DNA from 3 places in the Tumebacillus amylolyticus genome. Region 1 is predicted to be linked to each of the others. Evidence: riboswitches for the same ligand, from Rfam matches in the RefSeq annotation. Region 1 holds a riboswitch; each other region holds the start of a gene.

Region 1 (5,156 bases):
ACAACAACCTCGACACTTTAAAAAGGTCGCTGTTCGCATCGGGATCGCTGCTCCCGCGCCCGACGATGAGAATCGCTTCGTCCGTCCGCGGCTCGCCCTCACGACGACCCCGCTCCAACCCCGCTTCTTCTACACGCGTTGTCAAGATGTCCAACGCTTTCGGATGCACGCCAATCGGTTTTCCATACGAGAATTCAACGTGCGGGTAGAGCTCGCGTGCGTTGTCAATCGCATGCGGGATGTGAATTTTGGAGTGCCCTGCGCCAAACAAAATGATCGGCACCAGCGTCACCCGTGTTGCTCCGCGCTCGACACAGGCGGCAATCCCCTGCGGAATCGTCGGCGTGGTCAATTCCAGAAAGCATGTCTCGATAATTGGGTACTTCTCCCCGAGACGACCCTGTACGCGACCGGCAAAAGCGAGCAACTCGGAGTTGCCCTCCTGCACACGGCTGCCGTGTCCGACCAATAGAATTGCATGACTCATGAAGTCCGTCCCCTTTCTCAATCTCCGCAGATGGATTCGATGACGAGCGGTGCTTGGTAGTCTTCGTGGTGGAAGCCTGCGACGTCACCGACCCGTTTGAAGAATTTATGGAAGCGCTCGTCGGGATGTCCCTTGGCTTTGTACGTGGCGAGAATCTCTTCGACGGCGGAGAGCAGTTCGGACGGTTCCAAGCCTTCTGCCACTCGTTGCGCCGGGTGGGCGTTGCGTCCGATCGCTTTGCCTCCGAGAAAGAGGTCGAACTTGCCTCGGCGGTAGACCATCGCGATGTCTTCGTTGACCGAACCGTAGCAGGCCATGCCGCAACCTGCGAAGCCGATTTTCAGCTCTTTGGGCACGGAGAGGCCGCCGAAGCGTTGCAGGAGTTCTTCCGCTTGCGGGAGGGACTCCGTTTTTTCCAAGTTGCAGAAGTCGCAGGCTTTAAGTTGGACGACGTCGCCGATGGGTTGGACGATCATGCCGGCGTGGGTCAGTACTTCGGAGACGAACTCCGGGTCGCGGGTCGGCACGCGCAGAATCACGTAATGGTGCGGGGTGTACTCGACTTCGCCGTCCTCCCCGACCACGTCTAACATCACTGCCATTTGCTTAGGCGTCAGTTTTTTGTTGCCGACGCCCGGCGACACCGCAATTTCCAAGATCAACGGCTGGGAAAAAAGCGCCCCTTGCACGCGTGCGTCGCGCTCCACCACAGACGTCTCCAAGACCCCGCGATTCACCAAAAGCGACACAGCCTCCATCGCCAAAGCTGCCGAGCTCCGCGAAACCGGAGCTTCTGCCAAAGCCACCGCGCTCGAAGGCACTGCAACTCCCGAGGTCATTGCAACACCCGCAGTCACAATGCTCTCCGCCTGCTTGTTCCCGCGCACCTCCGAAACCCCGCCGTGCAACGCCCACGGCTCGTGCTCTTCTTTCAACCGCTCGTTCATGCGAATCGGCTGCTCGGCGCGATCCAGCGTGTACTTCCGCTGATAACCCCGTGGAGTAATCATCTTGCCGTCGTACACTTTCGTACTCGTGTTCCCGATGATGACCGTCGTCAGCATCCCGATGTCATGCTCCAACATCTCGCCGAGCGTCGTCAGCACCACTTGCTGACTCGCACGATACGCACTTTTCACCAAGCCCACCGGCGTCTCGGCCGGACGGTACTTCAACAGAATCCGTTGCGTCTCCACGATCTGCCGCGTTCTGCGACCCGACCGCGGATTGTACAACGCCACGATGAAGTCCCCCATCCCGGCGGCCTCCACTCGTTTTGCAATCACTTCCCACGGAGTCAGATGGTCGCTCAGCGAAATCGTACACGCATCGTGCATCACCGGCGCTCCCAGCAACGACGCGCAGGAGTTGATCGCCGAAATCCCCGGAATGACCTCAACCTCCACACCTGTCGCTTCCGTCCAGCCCTGCTCGATCAACACTTCATACACCAACCCGGCCATCCCGTACACCCCGGCATCTCCCGAAGAGATCACCGCGACTTTTTTCCCCAACTCGGCTTGGCGAACCGCTTCAATCGCCCGAGAGACTTCCTCCGTCATCCCCGTGCGCACAATTTCTTGATGGGTCAACAGCCCGCGAATCAAATCGACGTACGTGTTGTACCCGATGATCACATCCGACTCCTGAATCGCCGTCCGTGCCCGGTCGGTGATATGATCGAAACTCCCCGGCCCAAAACCGATAACCAGCAACTTCCCTCTCGTCGTCATCCCGTCTCTCCTCTCCAAAAAAACCAAACCAACGCAACAAAAAAAGGCGCCTTCCCCGATAGGAAGGCGCCTCCGTTATCCTCTCTACATCCGCACACAGCACCAAAGCCTGCGCACGAACAACCAAAAGTCACGTGACCGCCATACCTCCTATCTCCCGTAAGAAGTGATGGACATACACACAGAGGCAGGTCTCCTGACTTGTGAATCAACGCTTCCTCCGCCTTCCCATTCCCCAAAAACGGGGTACAGTGGCAACTTGGAGGTCGCTCCTCACATACAGTGGCGGGACCGTGCCGGACTCTAACCGGCTTCCCTTTTCAGCTCTCGCGAGCACCTTGTGGTTTGTTGTTATTCAATTCTATGAAGTCTTCCAAAACTATATACCAAATAAATCTAGCTGTCTACAGACCCAAGTCTGCAAATGTCGCCATCTCCTGCACCAAACGAGTTGCCGATTGAAGCAACGGCATGGCCAGAACGGCTCCCGTTCCCTCGCCCAAACGCATCTCAAGATGCAACATCGGCGACAACTCCATCGCCTCCAAGAGAATTCGATGCGCAGGCTCCTGCGACAGATGCGATGCGAACAGATAGGGACCGACTTTCGGCTCCACTCGATACGCAACCAACGCCGCCGCCGCTGCAATCACCCCGTCCACGAGCACGGCCACTCCCTCCGATGCAGCTCCCAACACCACGCCCGCAAGCCCGGCGATTTCCAAACCGCCGACTTTCGCCAGCACATCAACCGCATCGTCCGGGTTCGGTTGGTTTACCTCCAACGCCCGCTGAATCACGTGGCCCTTGTGCGGGAGAACAGACTCTTCAATCCCCGTCCCGCGCCCGACCAATTCGGCCAGAGGGTGGCTCGTCAGCACAGAGGCAATCGCGCTGCTCGGAGTCGTGTTCCCAATTCCCATCTCGCCGAGCGCAATCACCTGCACGCCCTCGGAGCTCAACTTTCGAGCAAAGCCCATGCCCACTTCCAGAGCACGCACCGCTTCTTCGCGCGTCATCGCCGGACCCACCGCCATATTGTCGGTGCCCGGTTTCACTTTTTCCCGCACGATGTTTGGAATGTCGTCTTCACAAGCACTCCCGATATCCACGACATGAACGTCTGCGCCCATCTGCCGCGCCAGCACATTCACCGCCGCTCGCCCGTTCGAGAAATTCTGCATCATCAATCCCGTAACGGCCGATGGATACGCCGAAACTCCCTCCGCCGTCACCCCGTGGTCTCCGCACATCACCACCACCGCCCGACGTTCAACGGACGGCAACACCGTGCCTTGTATACCTGCAAGCCGGATGCCGATCTCCTCCAATTTTCCGAGACTGCCCAACGGTTTCGTCAATTGATCCCACCGACCGCGCGCCTCTTCCATGACCTCGACATCCAGACCTCGTACTTGTACCTCAACAGTTTTCAACATCTCTCTCATCCTCTCCCCGAAATGAATTTCGCCCGGACAAGCAAAAAAATCCAAGCTCCGCAAAGAAGCTTGGATTGTCCAGACCCAAAATAAGGTTCTTCCCCAATAGGCAGGTTTCCTGGCTCGTCGGATCATCCCTAATTCCTCGCCTTCCCAGCCCTCGAAAAAAAGGCCAGTGGCTTCGGACAGTCCCCGACCACAGTGGCGGGCCCGCGCGTCTCACGCTTCCCTTTTCACCTCGTCAGACGAGGCACCTATTGTGCCCCCATTCTAAGCCCCCTCGAAAATTTTGTCAAAAAAGTTTGAAGGGTTCCCCCTCAACCTCTCGTCTATAACAGCAACAATCTCCCCTGAGAGGAAGCGATCGGCGATGAAAGAATGGAAACGCAACCTCGCCCTGCTGGGCGTTCTCGTCGTTGGCATCGGGGCGGCAGGCTTCTACGCCCTCCCCACGATGTCCAGCCAGAACTACGAGGAAACCAAATCGACTGAAACATCCGGCATCCAAATCATCGACATCGAGGGATACGCCGCCAACGTCAACGTCACCCCCGGACCGGACTCCCAAGCGACGGCACATTTTCACGGTTACGGCCGCTCCGATGTGTACAGTCTCAAGATGCAAACCAACGGAGACACGCTGCACATCCTCATCGACCATCCCGACCAGCAGTGGAACTTCGGCTCCAATTCCCTAACTCTCGATGTCGTGATCCCGCAGAGAGACTTTGACCGACTGACCGTGAACACCGCCTCGGGCGACATCCATCTCCAAGACCTCAAAGCCAAAGCCTTGCTCTCCTCGACCGGCTCCGGCAACCAAGACGTCTCCAACGTCCAATCCGACACCCTCGCCCTCGACACAGCGTCCGGTGATTTGAACGTCGAGAACACCTCCGCCACCCTCGATCTGAAAACGGCATCGGGCAACATCACCGGCCACCGCTTGACAGGGAAAAAAATCAGCGCGGACTGCGCATCCGGCGACATCAACCTCGGCGGCCTGACCGGAGAAATCAAAACCCGCGTCATGTCGGGCAACATTAACCTCGACTACGACAAATTGAGCGCAACGCTTACCGCCTACACCGCTTCCGGCGATGTCAACGTAGACTTGCCGAACGATTCGTCGTTCGACTTGCACCACAAATCCGCGTCGGGTGATTTCAACTCCAACTTTGCCATGAACAACATGACGAATACCAACCACGAGCACAAAGGCACCGTCGGTTCCGGCGCAACGGCCGTCAACGTCGAAACGGTCTCCGGCAATTTGACCGTGCACAAAAAGTAAAGGGTCGCGCGTACAATCTGGTAAGATCAAGGGAACAGGAGGTATCATTCCCATGAACTTCACACCCGAACAACGCGCCGCCGTTTACGAAGCGATCCACAACCGCCGCGACATTCGCAAATTTTCCCCCACGGAACTTGAGGAAGACAAAGTCCAACGCATCCTGCTCGCCGGACATCATGCGCCGTCCGTCGGCTTCATGC
Region 2 (5,156 bases), 160 kb from region 1:
CTCCAACGCAGTCTTGCTCGAAAGCCCGACGGTCGAAGCGTTGGCGCAAGTGTTGCGAGCGGGAGGCAAGTCGTCGGGAAGTTCGCGCATGGTGGGAATTCGAACGACGGGCAAGCAAGCGCCGATCTTCTGCATTCATCCCTATGGCGGGCATACGACAGGCTATTTTGAGCTGATCCGTTATCTGGGAGCCGATCAGCCGGTCTACGGCATCCAGTCGAGCGGGTTGCAGGGGGAAGCAGTTCCCTTCACTCGATTTGAAGACATGGCGACCGACTACATTCAATTGATCAAATCGAAGCAGCCGGTCGGTCCCTACACGCTCGTCGGGCACTCGATGGGCGGATGCATTGCGTATGAGATGGCTCAGCAATTGCGGCAAGTGGGAGAAGAGGTTGCCCTGCTGGCCCTCTTGGATTCCCGTGCCCAGAATTTCAGCGTACAACCCCTCTATCGAAACGGCGAATACGGCGAGATGGCAAGCAAAGGCTGGCTCAGTGACGAAGCGGTGATGCTTGGCATCCTGCTTCCGAAGTTGTCGTTGGACTGGGAGCAATTGCGCGGGATTCCGACCGAAGAACACTGGCTCCATGCGCTGGAAGCTGCCAAGAAACAGGGCTTGCTGCCGCTTGGCACCGGGGAAGACCAAATTCGGAACCTGCTCGCCGTAACCCGAGCAAACGATGAAGCGCTGCGCACCTACCAACCGCAGCCGTATCAGGGAGATCTCTTGCTCTTCTGCGGCGAAGACGGTTTCGCCAAGCAGTTCGGGGAACCTGAATTGGGCTGGGGCGACTTGGTTTCCGGGAGATTCGAAGCGGTGCAGGTGCCCGGCAATCACCACAGCATCATGACGGGAACGAACGTCGAGGCCGTCGCACGACATTTGCAAAAACGTCTCCGTGAGTTGTAAACTTGTAAAGATATAGAATCTTTTACAAGCGGGTGATAAAATGACGACCTTCAAACAACAGCTCCTCTCAGGGAATTCTCTCTACGGAACTTGGTTGCGAATTCCCCATCCGACGATTGTTGAAATCATCGGCAGAAGCGGTTTTGACTTCCTCCATCTCGACATGGAGCACGGGCCGATCGGGAACAACGAAGTGGATACGCTGCTCCTCGCCGCGAATGCAACGGGGACTCCGACGCTGGTGCGAGTGCCGCACGTGGACGAATCCTTGATCGGGCGCGTGCTGGACCTTGGAGCTACGGGCGTCATCATCCCGAGAATCAACGGTGCCAAAGACGCGCAGGCTGCGATCTCCGCCGCATTTTTCGCCCCGATGGGTCAGCGCGGGCTCGGGGGAGCCTGTCGGGCCAACGGGTACGGTGCGGTCGGGTTTCAGGAATTTGCAACACAGGCGAACGACACCACCAACCTGATCTTGCAAATCGAGACCAAACAAGCGGTGGAGCGGATCGACGAGATCCTGGAAGTTTCCGCTGCGGCGGTTGATCTGTACTTCATCGGTCCGGCAGACTTGTCGCAATCCCTGGGCGTGCCGGGGCAGTTTGACGACCCGCTCTTGCAAGAAACGATCCAATGGCTGGTCAAGCGCATCAAAAAAAGGGGCAAGGAGATCGGCATCCACCTGCCCCACCCGAGCATGCGCCAACACTACGCAGACTTGGGAATCCGCTACTTCACCTCTTCGTTCGACATCGGAATCGTCTCCGAAGGGGCGAAATCACTGCTCAAGGCGTGCAAGCAGGAATAACGAGGACAACCACGAATAACATATGTAGGAAGATTAACTTCATAGGTCAGCAACGAGGTGCCCTTGTCAATTGAAGCAAGGGGTAACAGGGAATCGGGTGAAAGTCCCGAGCGGTCCCGCCACTGTAACCGAGGAGTTCTCTCTCACGTATGTCACTCAATCCTTCGCGATTGGGGAAGACGAGAGAGCGCGATGATCCGGAAGCCAGGAGACCTACCTACGTTCGCTACACCCAATGTGCCTTCGCGGAAAGGAGTGGTGTGCAATGGAACGACTAGGTTTCTCTGTTTGGGTATCGTCTGTCCAATTGTTCACGTAACCCCATCCGTTTGGATGGGGTTTTTTGTTGTGTCAGATCGAGGGGAAAACAGAGGAGGAACCATACAATGGAAAATTTCTCGTTGCTTGCACTGGTATTCGTACTCGGTTTGCGTCACGGCTTGGACGCAGACCATCTGGCTTGTATTGACGGGTTGACCCGCTATAACTTGCGCCAAGGCAGAAAAACGGCGCGCTGGGTCGGCACCCTGTTCTCATTCGGTCACGGCTTGGTGGTAGCGACGGTCGCCATCATTTTGTCGATGATCTCCAAGGACTTCACGTTCCCCGACTACTTCGATACGATCGTCACTTGGATTTCTGTCGTTTCGCTCGCTTTGATCGGCTGCTTGAACGCGATGAACCTGATTCGAAACCGCTCGGAACAGGCCGATTTTTCCGTTCAGGGGATCAAGGGGAGATTCATCCCGCGTGTCGCCCGCGAAACGACCAACCCGTTCCTGATCATCGGGATCGGGGGGATGTTCGCTCTCGCAGCCGATACGGTTTCTCAGACTTCGGTCTGGGCGCTGGCATCCGGCAATGCGGACGGCTATTTGCCGTATGTACTGGGGCTTACGTTCATGGCGGGGATGATGTTGACCGATACGATCGACTCGTTGGTTGCGTATCGGATGTTGACCCAGTCGGGGAAGCTCGGACGCACCGCTTCCAAAGTGATGGGCTGGGTGATCGTCGCGCTTGCTTTCGGGGTTTCGTTCTATGAGGCGTTTACCTACTTCAATCCGTGGGCGGAGTTGGACTTTGAAGTGGTTGGAGTTGTGATCTTCTGCGCCTTGCTGATTTGCTTTGGCGGCGTTCGTTTGGTGTCGAGTAGGAATACGACGGTCACCAATGAATAGGCTGTAGGCAGAAGGTAGAGGCAGGGAGGAATGGCGAATGGATGCATTTTCATGGCTTGCACTCGTCTTTGTACTCGGTCTCCGGCATGGGCTGGACGCAGATCATCTCGCTTTTATCGATGGGTTGGCACGGCATAACCTGCACTTGGGGCGGAGAATCACGCCTTGGGTGGGGACTTTGTTTTCCTTTGGCCACGGATTGGTGGTGGCAACGGTCGCCGTCATTTTGGCTGAGATTTCTCGGGACTTCACGTATCCCGACTATTTTGACATCATCGGCACGTGGGTCTCGATTGGGTCGCTGGCGCTCGTCGGTGGTTTGAATCTGGTGAATCTGCTTCGAAATTCCTCGGAGCAAACCGACTTCGCCCCGCAGGGAATCAAGGGACGATTCCTACCGCGAGCGGCGCGTGAGACGACCAATCCGTTTTTGATCATCTTGACGGGGGGCGTGTTTGCGCTGGCGGCCGATACGGTCACGCAGACTTCGGTCTGGGCGCTGGCAGCGGGACATGCGGATCAGAGGTTTCTTCCCTTGCTCTTGGGACTTGCGTTTATGGTCGGGATGATGCTGACCGATACGGTCGATTCGCTGGTTGCCTACCGGTTGTTGGCGAAGTCCGGCCGATTCGGTCGAACCGCTTCGAAAGCGATGGGGTGGCTGATCGTCGTGTTGGCGTTCGGGGTGTCTTTTTATGAGTCTTTCACGTGGTTTCATCCTGGGGCGGAGATCGACTTTGAAGTGGTTGGGGTTGTTTTGTTTGCCTTGCTGGCGCTGAGTTTCGGCGGGGTTCGTTGGATCTTGAGAAAAAAGACCGTGCTCCCTTAGTGGAGAGCACGGTCTTTTTTTCTTAGCAACCGCAACCGCCAGTTGCTGCGCCGCCAACTGCGCCGCCGCCGTAACCCGGAACGAGCAAGAAGAACAGAACGAAGATGATCAGAAACACAACCGCCCAACGAGTGTAACCGCCAAATGCACCGTACATGAGATTCCCTCCTCTCAAGTGGTTTTGCTACATTCTATTGAAGAGGAGGGACAAACGGGACGGCGCTTGTCTTGGGTCATCTGCCCAATATTCGGGGCAGTTGCCAAATGGCACCAGACAAGGGATACTGAACCTAACAGCATGGAATCCTTTTTTTACATACAACGAAGAGGAAAGGGGCCGGATCATGGAGAGAATGTCTCTCCTGCGCGAACCGAAGCAACGGAAACTGCTGTTCAGCGCGGGACTTAGCTGGATGTTCGACGCGATGGACGTGGGGATGATCTCGTTTATCGTGGCGGCACTGGCGGTGGAATGGAAGTTGGGCGCGCAGCAGATCGGACTGCTGACCGCGATCAATTCAATTGGGATGGCGGCGGGCGCGGCGGTTGCAGGCGTGCTCGCCGACCGCTACGGACGTCGGGCCGTTCTGGTCTGGACGTTGCTGATCTTCTCCGCCGCAAGCGGCGTGTCCGCACTGGCGGGAAGCTTTGCCATTCTCTGTGTGCTGCGTTTCATCGCAGGCTTTGGCTTGGGAGGTGAGCTTCCTGTCGCATCGACGCTCGTCTCCGAATCGGTGCCGATTCGGGAGCGCGGGCGTGCCGTCGTTCTGCTCGAAAGCTTCTGGGCGGCAGGTTGGATCGTGGCGGCGTTGATCTCGTACTTCGTGATCCCCGACTACGGATGGCGCACGGCGTTTGTGATCTCGGCGATCCCGGCGTTGTACGCGTTGTACGTGAGACAAGCCATCGAAGATTCGCCGCGTTTTACCGAGTTGCAAAGCGAGAGGGTGCCGCTTGGGAAGCGGCTGGCGCTGGTCTGGTCGGCGGAGCACCGCAGATCGACGATCACGCTGTGGATTTTGTGGTTCACCGTGGTGTTCTCCTACTACGGCATGTTCCTCTGGCTGCCCACGATTATGGTCATGAAGGGCCTCACCCTCGTCAAAAGTTTCGAATACGTCCTGATCATGACTCTCGCGCAACTTCCCGGCTATTTCACCGCCGCGTACTTGATCGAGCGATTCGGTCGTAAGTTCGTGCTGGTCACGTACTTGCTCCTGACCGCCGCCAGCGCCGTTTGGATGGCCCTGTCGCTGAGTGCCGGGTCGATGATGGCGGCGGGAATTTGCCTCTCGTTCTTCAACCTCGGGGCTTGGGGCGGGATGTATGCGTACACGCCGGAGTTGTATCCAACCGCCGTTCGTTCCACGGGAGTTGGACTGGCGGCCTCGTTTGGTCGCATCGGCGGCGTCATCGGGCCGTACC
Region 3 (5,156 bases), 360 kb from region 1:
ATCGAGTATGAGGAAGAGCGCAACCTGTACAAATTCATCGACTATGACGTCGATTTGATCGTCAACGTCGACGGCGTGTACGAAGTGGTCGATGAAGAGGAACTGACAGAGCATGCCCACGCGATGAAGTATCCGTCCGACATCTTGCTCAAAATCGCAGAAGCGACGGCGGAGTTGGTGGCGTTGTTTGAAGCGCAAGAGGGGCCGTTCGACCCCGAGGCGCGGGAGAGATGGACGAGGTTGTGGCACGAGGCGAACGGGGAATAGCAAACCACCTTCTCACAGATACTAGAGGTACTCGTGTGAGAGAGGTGACCATACATGTCAAAACCGATTGTATTGGCGGCATTTCCGAGCTATCAACAAGCTCACGATTCCGTTCAGAACTTGTATCGTGCAGGAATGAATGACTTCACGGTCCTCTACCTGCAGAACAAGGGCGACCAAAACGGGGACGGCATCGAAGGGTTCTACCCGGGCGTCACGCCGTTCATCCAGAACATCGTGTCAGACTCCACGCCGGTTCAAGGCGAGATCGAAGCACCGCAACTCAACGCGTTGCCGGGCACCAACCACCAGCGCACGATGGTGACGGTCGAAGATCGTCTGCGCTCGTACGGCATCCCGGAATCCGCGATCTCCCAAGCTTGCGAACAAGTCCGCAACGGGCACACCCTCGCCGTATTTCGCGACGGCGAGCAATTGGACAACGTTGCGCGCAATTTGAAGGGCGAGACCCCGTATTGCGAGATGGTGGCAGGGGAGACCAAACCGTTTTAAGCACAGAAACAGCTCCGCGATGGCGGGGCTGTTTTTTTCTATAACTTTTCCATATTTATTCCACATCTGATGGGTACCATGAAGTCAAGAGGTCAATCACAACTTGTTGAAAGGTGGACACAACGATATGAAAAACTTTCAAAAACTTCTCGTAGGTACTACCCTTGCCGCAGCATTGGCACTTGGAGGCGGCGCAGCAGCATTCGCCGCGACGGACGACCCGGCAACCACCACCACTCCGGCTCCGAGCGCTGAGCACCACCACAAAGGGGAGCATCAGAAAGTCAAGTTGACCGACCAGCAAAAGCAAGCGATCAAAGACGCGGGCGTCGATTTCAAATCGATGAAAGAGACCAAGAAACAAATGTGGGAAACCCGCAAGTCGATCAAAGAATCGCACCAACAACTTCAAGACCTTGAGAAAAACACCACCGACAAAGCGCTGAAAAAGCAGATCAAATCCGATCTGAAAACCACCGAAGCCGACCTCGCCAAACTCAAAGAACTGCGCACGACCGGCAAAGACCTGCACAAACAACTGCACGATGCGGTCCTTGCGTCCGATTCCGCCAAAATCAAGGAAGTCGCAGCCAAAATCCAAGCACAGAACCAAGACGCGCTGAAACTCATGCAAACCATCGACGCAACGCTTAAAGCGGAACTGACCAAGGCGCAAGGGAAGAACTAAGCTCCTGACTCAACCTCCGACAGCGAGAGAAATAAGCCAACCCCCGTGGCGCGGAGGTTGGCTTTTTTTACGAACGGAAAATGTACTTCCGATCAGGGGAATGATATAATCACCTCGTACATAGAACTCCTAATACCTGATCTTAATTCCTTGGAGGTATACATCACATGTCTTCACTTACCGGCAAGATCGCACTCGTCACCGGAGGCTCCCGCGGCATTGGCCGTTCGATTGCATTGAAACTGGCGGAAGAGGGCGCAGACGTCGTCATCAACTTTTTCCGCAACCGCAAACCGGCGGAAGAAACCAAAGCGATGATCGAATCTCTCGGCCGTCGCTGCCATATCATCAAAGCGAACGTCGGCGACCTCGACAAGCACCAATTGATCTTTGACGAAATCCAAGAAGTGATGGGCGGCCTCGACATCCTCATCTCGAACGCGGCGTCCGGCGTGCAACTTCCGGCGATGGAAGTCGAAGAAAAGCACTGGGACTGGACGCTCAGCATCAATTCCAAAGCGCTGCTCTTCCTCGCGCAAAAAGCAGTCCCGATGATGGAAGCACGCGGCGGCGGCTCCATCGTGGCGATCTCGTCGCTCGGCTCTAAATTCGCGCTGAAAAACTACATCAACGTCGGCACCTCCAAAGCGGCTCTCGAATCGATCGTACGCTACCTCGGCGTGGAACTCGCTCCGAAGAACATCATCGTCAACGCCGTCTCGGGCGCAGCAGTGGACACCGACGCTCTCACGCACTTCCCGAACCGTGAAGAGATGATCCAAGCGGCGGTCGACCGCACCCCGGCAGGTCGCATGATTACGCCGGAAGACCTCGCGAACTCCGTGCTGTTCCTCTGCTCCGAGCAGTCTCGCATGATCGTCGGCCAAACCTTGGTCGTCGACGGCGGCTATTCGTTGATTGGCTAGGAATTATCAGGTAAGATGAAAGGCGAGGTGATTGCTAATGGCAACCGAACAAATTCTGCGTAGCAACGAGTTTATGGTCATCCAATCCGCGATTGCAGCCACGAACTTCGCAATCGGCGCATTTACCGTTGAGTTGAAAGCGCAAGAAGCGATGAAAAACGAAGAGATGATCCCGCGTCTGCAAGGAGCTCTCGCCAAGGCGAAAGAAGACCGCAAGTACGCAATGAGCCTTCTCGACGTGCAACTCGAAGGCAACTTCAACGACGACGCCGACTTCAAGAAAGTTCTCGACCTCGTCTATTCGTACAACTCTTTGATCGACCATTCGCTGATCAACGGTCGTTCCGCATTTCTTCCGCTGGGCGCCGTTCCGTCGATGCGTTTTGAGAAATACGAAGAGCAGTAAGTCAACATCATTTGAAAAAGAGACCAGGCCGCTCGCGGTGCTGGTCTTTTTTTTCGTGGGATGGTACACTAGTTTTGTAATTTCATAGGAATGGTGCCATGAAGTGTAGGGAAAGCGGTGCAAATCCGCTGCAGCCCCCGCTACTGTAAACGGCGACGATCCCGCAAGTACCCATTGTGCCAAGCGGCATGAGAAGGGGCGGAGGTCGGAGGACCCGTGAGCCAGGAGACCTGCTTCAAGGACGGCACTTTTTTTTCGTAGCACCTTCGGAGGGAAGGTTCAGGCGTACATACGAACCTGTTCTCCCGACCGATTGGTTAGGGAGTTTTTTTATTGTTTGGAACTAGAGAGGAGCACAACCAATGAACCGCAACTTCGTCAAAATCGCCGCTTCCACGCTGTTGATCGCTGGCCTGATGGCCCCGTCTCTCAGCGCAGTGGCTGCCACGGATACCAAGGCGCACGTGAAAGTCCGCGTCGTCGGCCCGAACGGGTTTATGAAAACGGAATACCTCGCCGTCGGTGCAGAGTCGTTCAAAAACACCGCGGGCGATACGGTCCAAATGGACAAGCCGACCGTATTGGGCGCACTGGTGGACATCGCGGCGAAGGACTCCATCGATTACACGGCGACCACTTCCCAATTCGGCACCTACGTGAACAAAATCAACGGCGTCGGGGAGAAAACCATCAACAACAACACCGCTTGGCTGTTCTGGGTGAACGGCAAGTCGGTCGATGTCGGGGCGGACCAAGCGGAACTGCATGACGGCGACGAAGTGGTCTGGGGCTTCTCCGACTACACGCAAACGCTGTACCCGAAACTTGAAATCTCTTCGACTCATCCGTTCGTGGGCGACAACTTCACCGTGAAAGTCACCGCGCAGAAGACCACGTACGACGCGAACTGGAACGCAACGACGACCACCGTGCCGGTCGAAGGCGCATCGCTTGCCACCGTCAACAGTGACGAAGCCATTTTTGTCACCGACAAAGACGGCGTGGCGACGGTGAAAGCGTCGGACGCAGGTCTGCTCACCCTCAACCTCGACAAAATCGACCCGGCGACCGGTCTCCCGCTGATCATCCGATCCGGCGACGTGAACGTGCTCGTAGGCAACAAAGACGCGAAGTTCACCGACCTCAACGGCTACGACTGGGCGGCACCGAGCATCCTGAAGCAAGCGCAAGCAGGCATCGTCGTCGGGGACGGGAGTTCGCACTTCGAACCGGGCCGTGCCGTAACCCGTGGCGAACTCGCGAAAATGATCTCGCTGGTCGGCGCTTCGAACGGGGATCTCAACTTCGGCGGCGAGAAGCAATTCTCCGACGTCGCAGCTCGTGATCACTACAACCAATTCATCCAAACGGTCGTGCGCAAAAACATCCTCTCCGGCGACGCGGAAGGCACGTTCCGTTCAAACGACGGGATCACCCGCCAAGAGCTGGCAATCGTCGTGGCACGCTTGGCAGGGCTCTCTCCGGAAACCACCGATACGCTGACGTTCCTCGACAAAGGACAGATCGGCGACTATGCGAAAGGCTACGTGGAAGCGGTCGTGAAGGCCGGTTACATGCACGGCTACTCCGAAGGCTTGTTCTCGCCGCTGGCGTACGCGGACCGTGCCGAAGTCGCTTTGGTGTTGGACTCCATCCATACTTCGAATAACTAGGAATTCCGCACGTATAGCTAAGTGTAGAGTGGAGGCTCGATAGACGAGCCTCACTCTTTTTTCTTGAATGTGAGGAGGTTGTGAACCATCATGAAGATCGCAAGGAGTCTTGGGCTTTTCGTTGCGCTTGCACTGGTCGGCACTGCATGCGGCAAATCATCGTCCGACGCGCAGAAGCCGGACGCTCTGCCCCAACTAGAGGTGCAGACCCCCGTCGTCGATGACAAGAAGCAGGAGGCGGAACCAAAATCCCAAGAGCAACAAGCCACCCCTTCTGAGAAAAACGCCTCGGACACGCAAGCGTCTTCCGAGTCGGGCAAAAACCCGTCTGCGTCGACGGCAAACTCTGCAAGAAGCGGCGGCAATGGCAAGAGCTCCAATGGCGGCACGAGTGGAGCAGGGAGTTCCAATGGTTCCAGCAATGGGAACTCCGCTTCGAACGGGACAACGTCCAATTCGTCCGGCACGAACAGCCAGCCGAGCAACAACTCGACCGGCGCGACGAACGGGAACTTCGAACTCAGCGTCACGGAGTACTTCGGCAACAACTCCGTCTTCAACGAACCGGTAGCCGTCTCGACGGAGCAGAGTCTGCTCGATACGATGCGCGACCATCTCGACATCGAGACGGCGTACGGCGGTTCGTTTGTCAACGGCATCAACGGCACGAAGTCGGGCTATAC

Evidence for each region. A riboswitch is a leader RNA that binds a small molecule or an ion and turns the genes downstream of it on or off. The one in region 1 is predicted to bind cobalamin.
Region 2: linked by a shared signal. The riboswitch ahead of JJB07_RS03275 (HoxN/HupN/NixA family nickel/cobalt transporter) and the one ahead of cobJ (precorrin-3B C(17)-methyltransferase) in region 1 are both predicted to bind cobalamin.
Region 3: linked by a shared signal. The riboswitch ahead of JJB07_RS05660 (S-layer homology domain-containing protein) and the one ahead of cobJ (precorrin-3B C(17)-methyltransferase) in region 1 are both predicted to bind cobalamin.

What each region holds. Positions count from the first base shown of each region.
Region 1 is NZ_JAEQNB010000001.1:858,639-863,794, reverse strand. Features, by position in the region: gene JJB07_RS04020 (sirohydrochlorin chelatase) at 1-487, opposite strand, end outside; gene cobJ (precorrin-3B C(17)-methyltransferase) at 505-2,220, opposite strand; cobalamin riboswitch at 2,389-2,576, opposite strand; gene cobT (nicotinate-nucleotide--dimethylbenzimidazole phosphoribosyltransferase) at 2,625-3,659, opposite strand; cobalamin riboswitch at 3,751-3,932, opposite strand; gene JJB07_RS04005 (DUF4097 family beta strand repeat-containing protein) at 4,030-4,953, shown strand; gene bluB (5,6-dimethylbenzimidazole synthase) at 5,006-5,156, shown strand, end outside.
Region 2 is NZ_JAEQNB010000001.1:697,696-702,851, forward strand. Features, by position in the region: gene JJB07_RS03265 (hybrid non-ribosomal peptide synthetase/type I polyketide synthase) at 1-913, shown strand, start outside; gene JJB07_RS03270 (HpcH/HpaI aldolase family protein) at 954-1,721, shown strand; cobalamin riboswitch at 1,760-1,957, shown strand; gene JJB07_RS03275 (HoxN/HupN/NixA family nickel/cobalt transporter) at 2,108-2,902, shown strand; gene JJB07_RS03280 (HoxN/HupN/NixA family nickel/cobalt transporter) at 2,940-3,731, shown strand; gene JJB07_RS24165 (hypothetical protein) at 3,754-3,888, opposite strand; gene JJB07_RS03285 (MFS transporter) at 4,076-5,156, shown strand, end outside.
Region 3 is NZ_JAEQNB010000001.1:1,216,420-1,221,575, forward strand. Features, by position in the region: gene JJB07_RS05635 (DUF402 domain-containing protein) at 1-267, shown strand, start outside; gene JJB07_RS05640 (hypothetical protein) at 322-780, shown strand; gene JJB07_RS05645 (hypothetical protein) at 908-1,468, shown strand; gene fabL (enoyl-[acyl-carrier-protein] reductase FabL) at 1,636-2,394, shown strand; gene JJB07_RS05655 (hypothetical protein) at 2,432-2,800, shown strand; cobalamin riboswitch at 2,861-3,052, shown strand; gene JJB07_RS05660 (S-layer homology domain-containing protein) at 3,163-4,473, shown strand; gene JJB07_RS05665 (DUF4430 domain-containing protein) at 4,564-5,156, shown strand, end outside.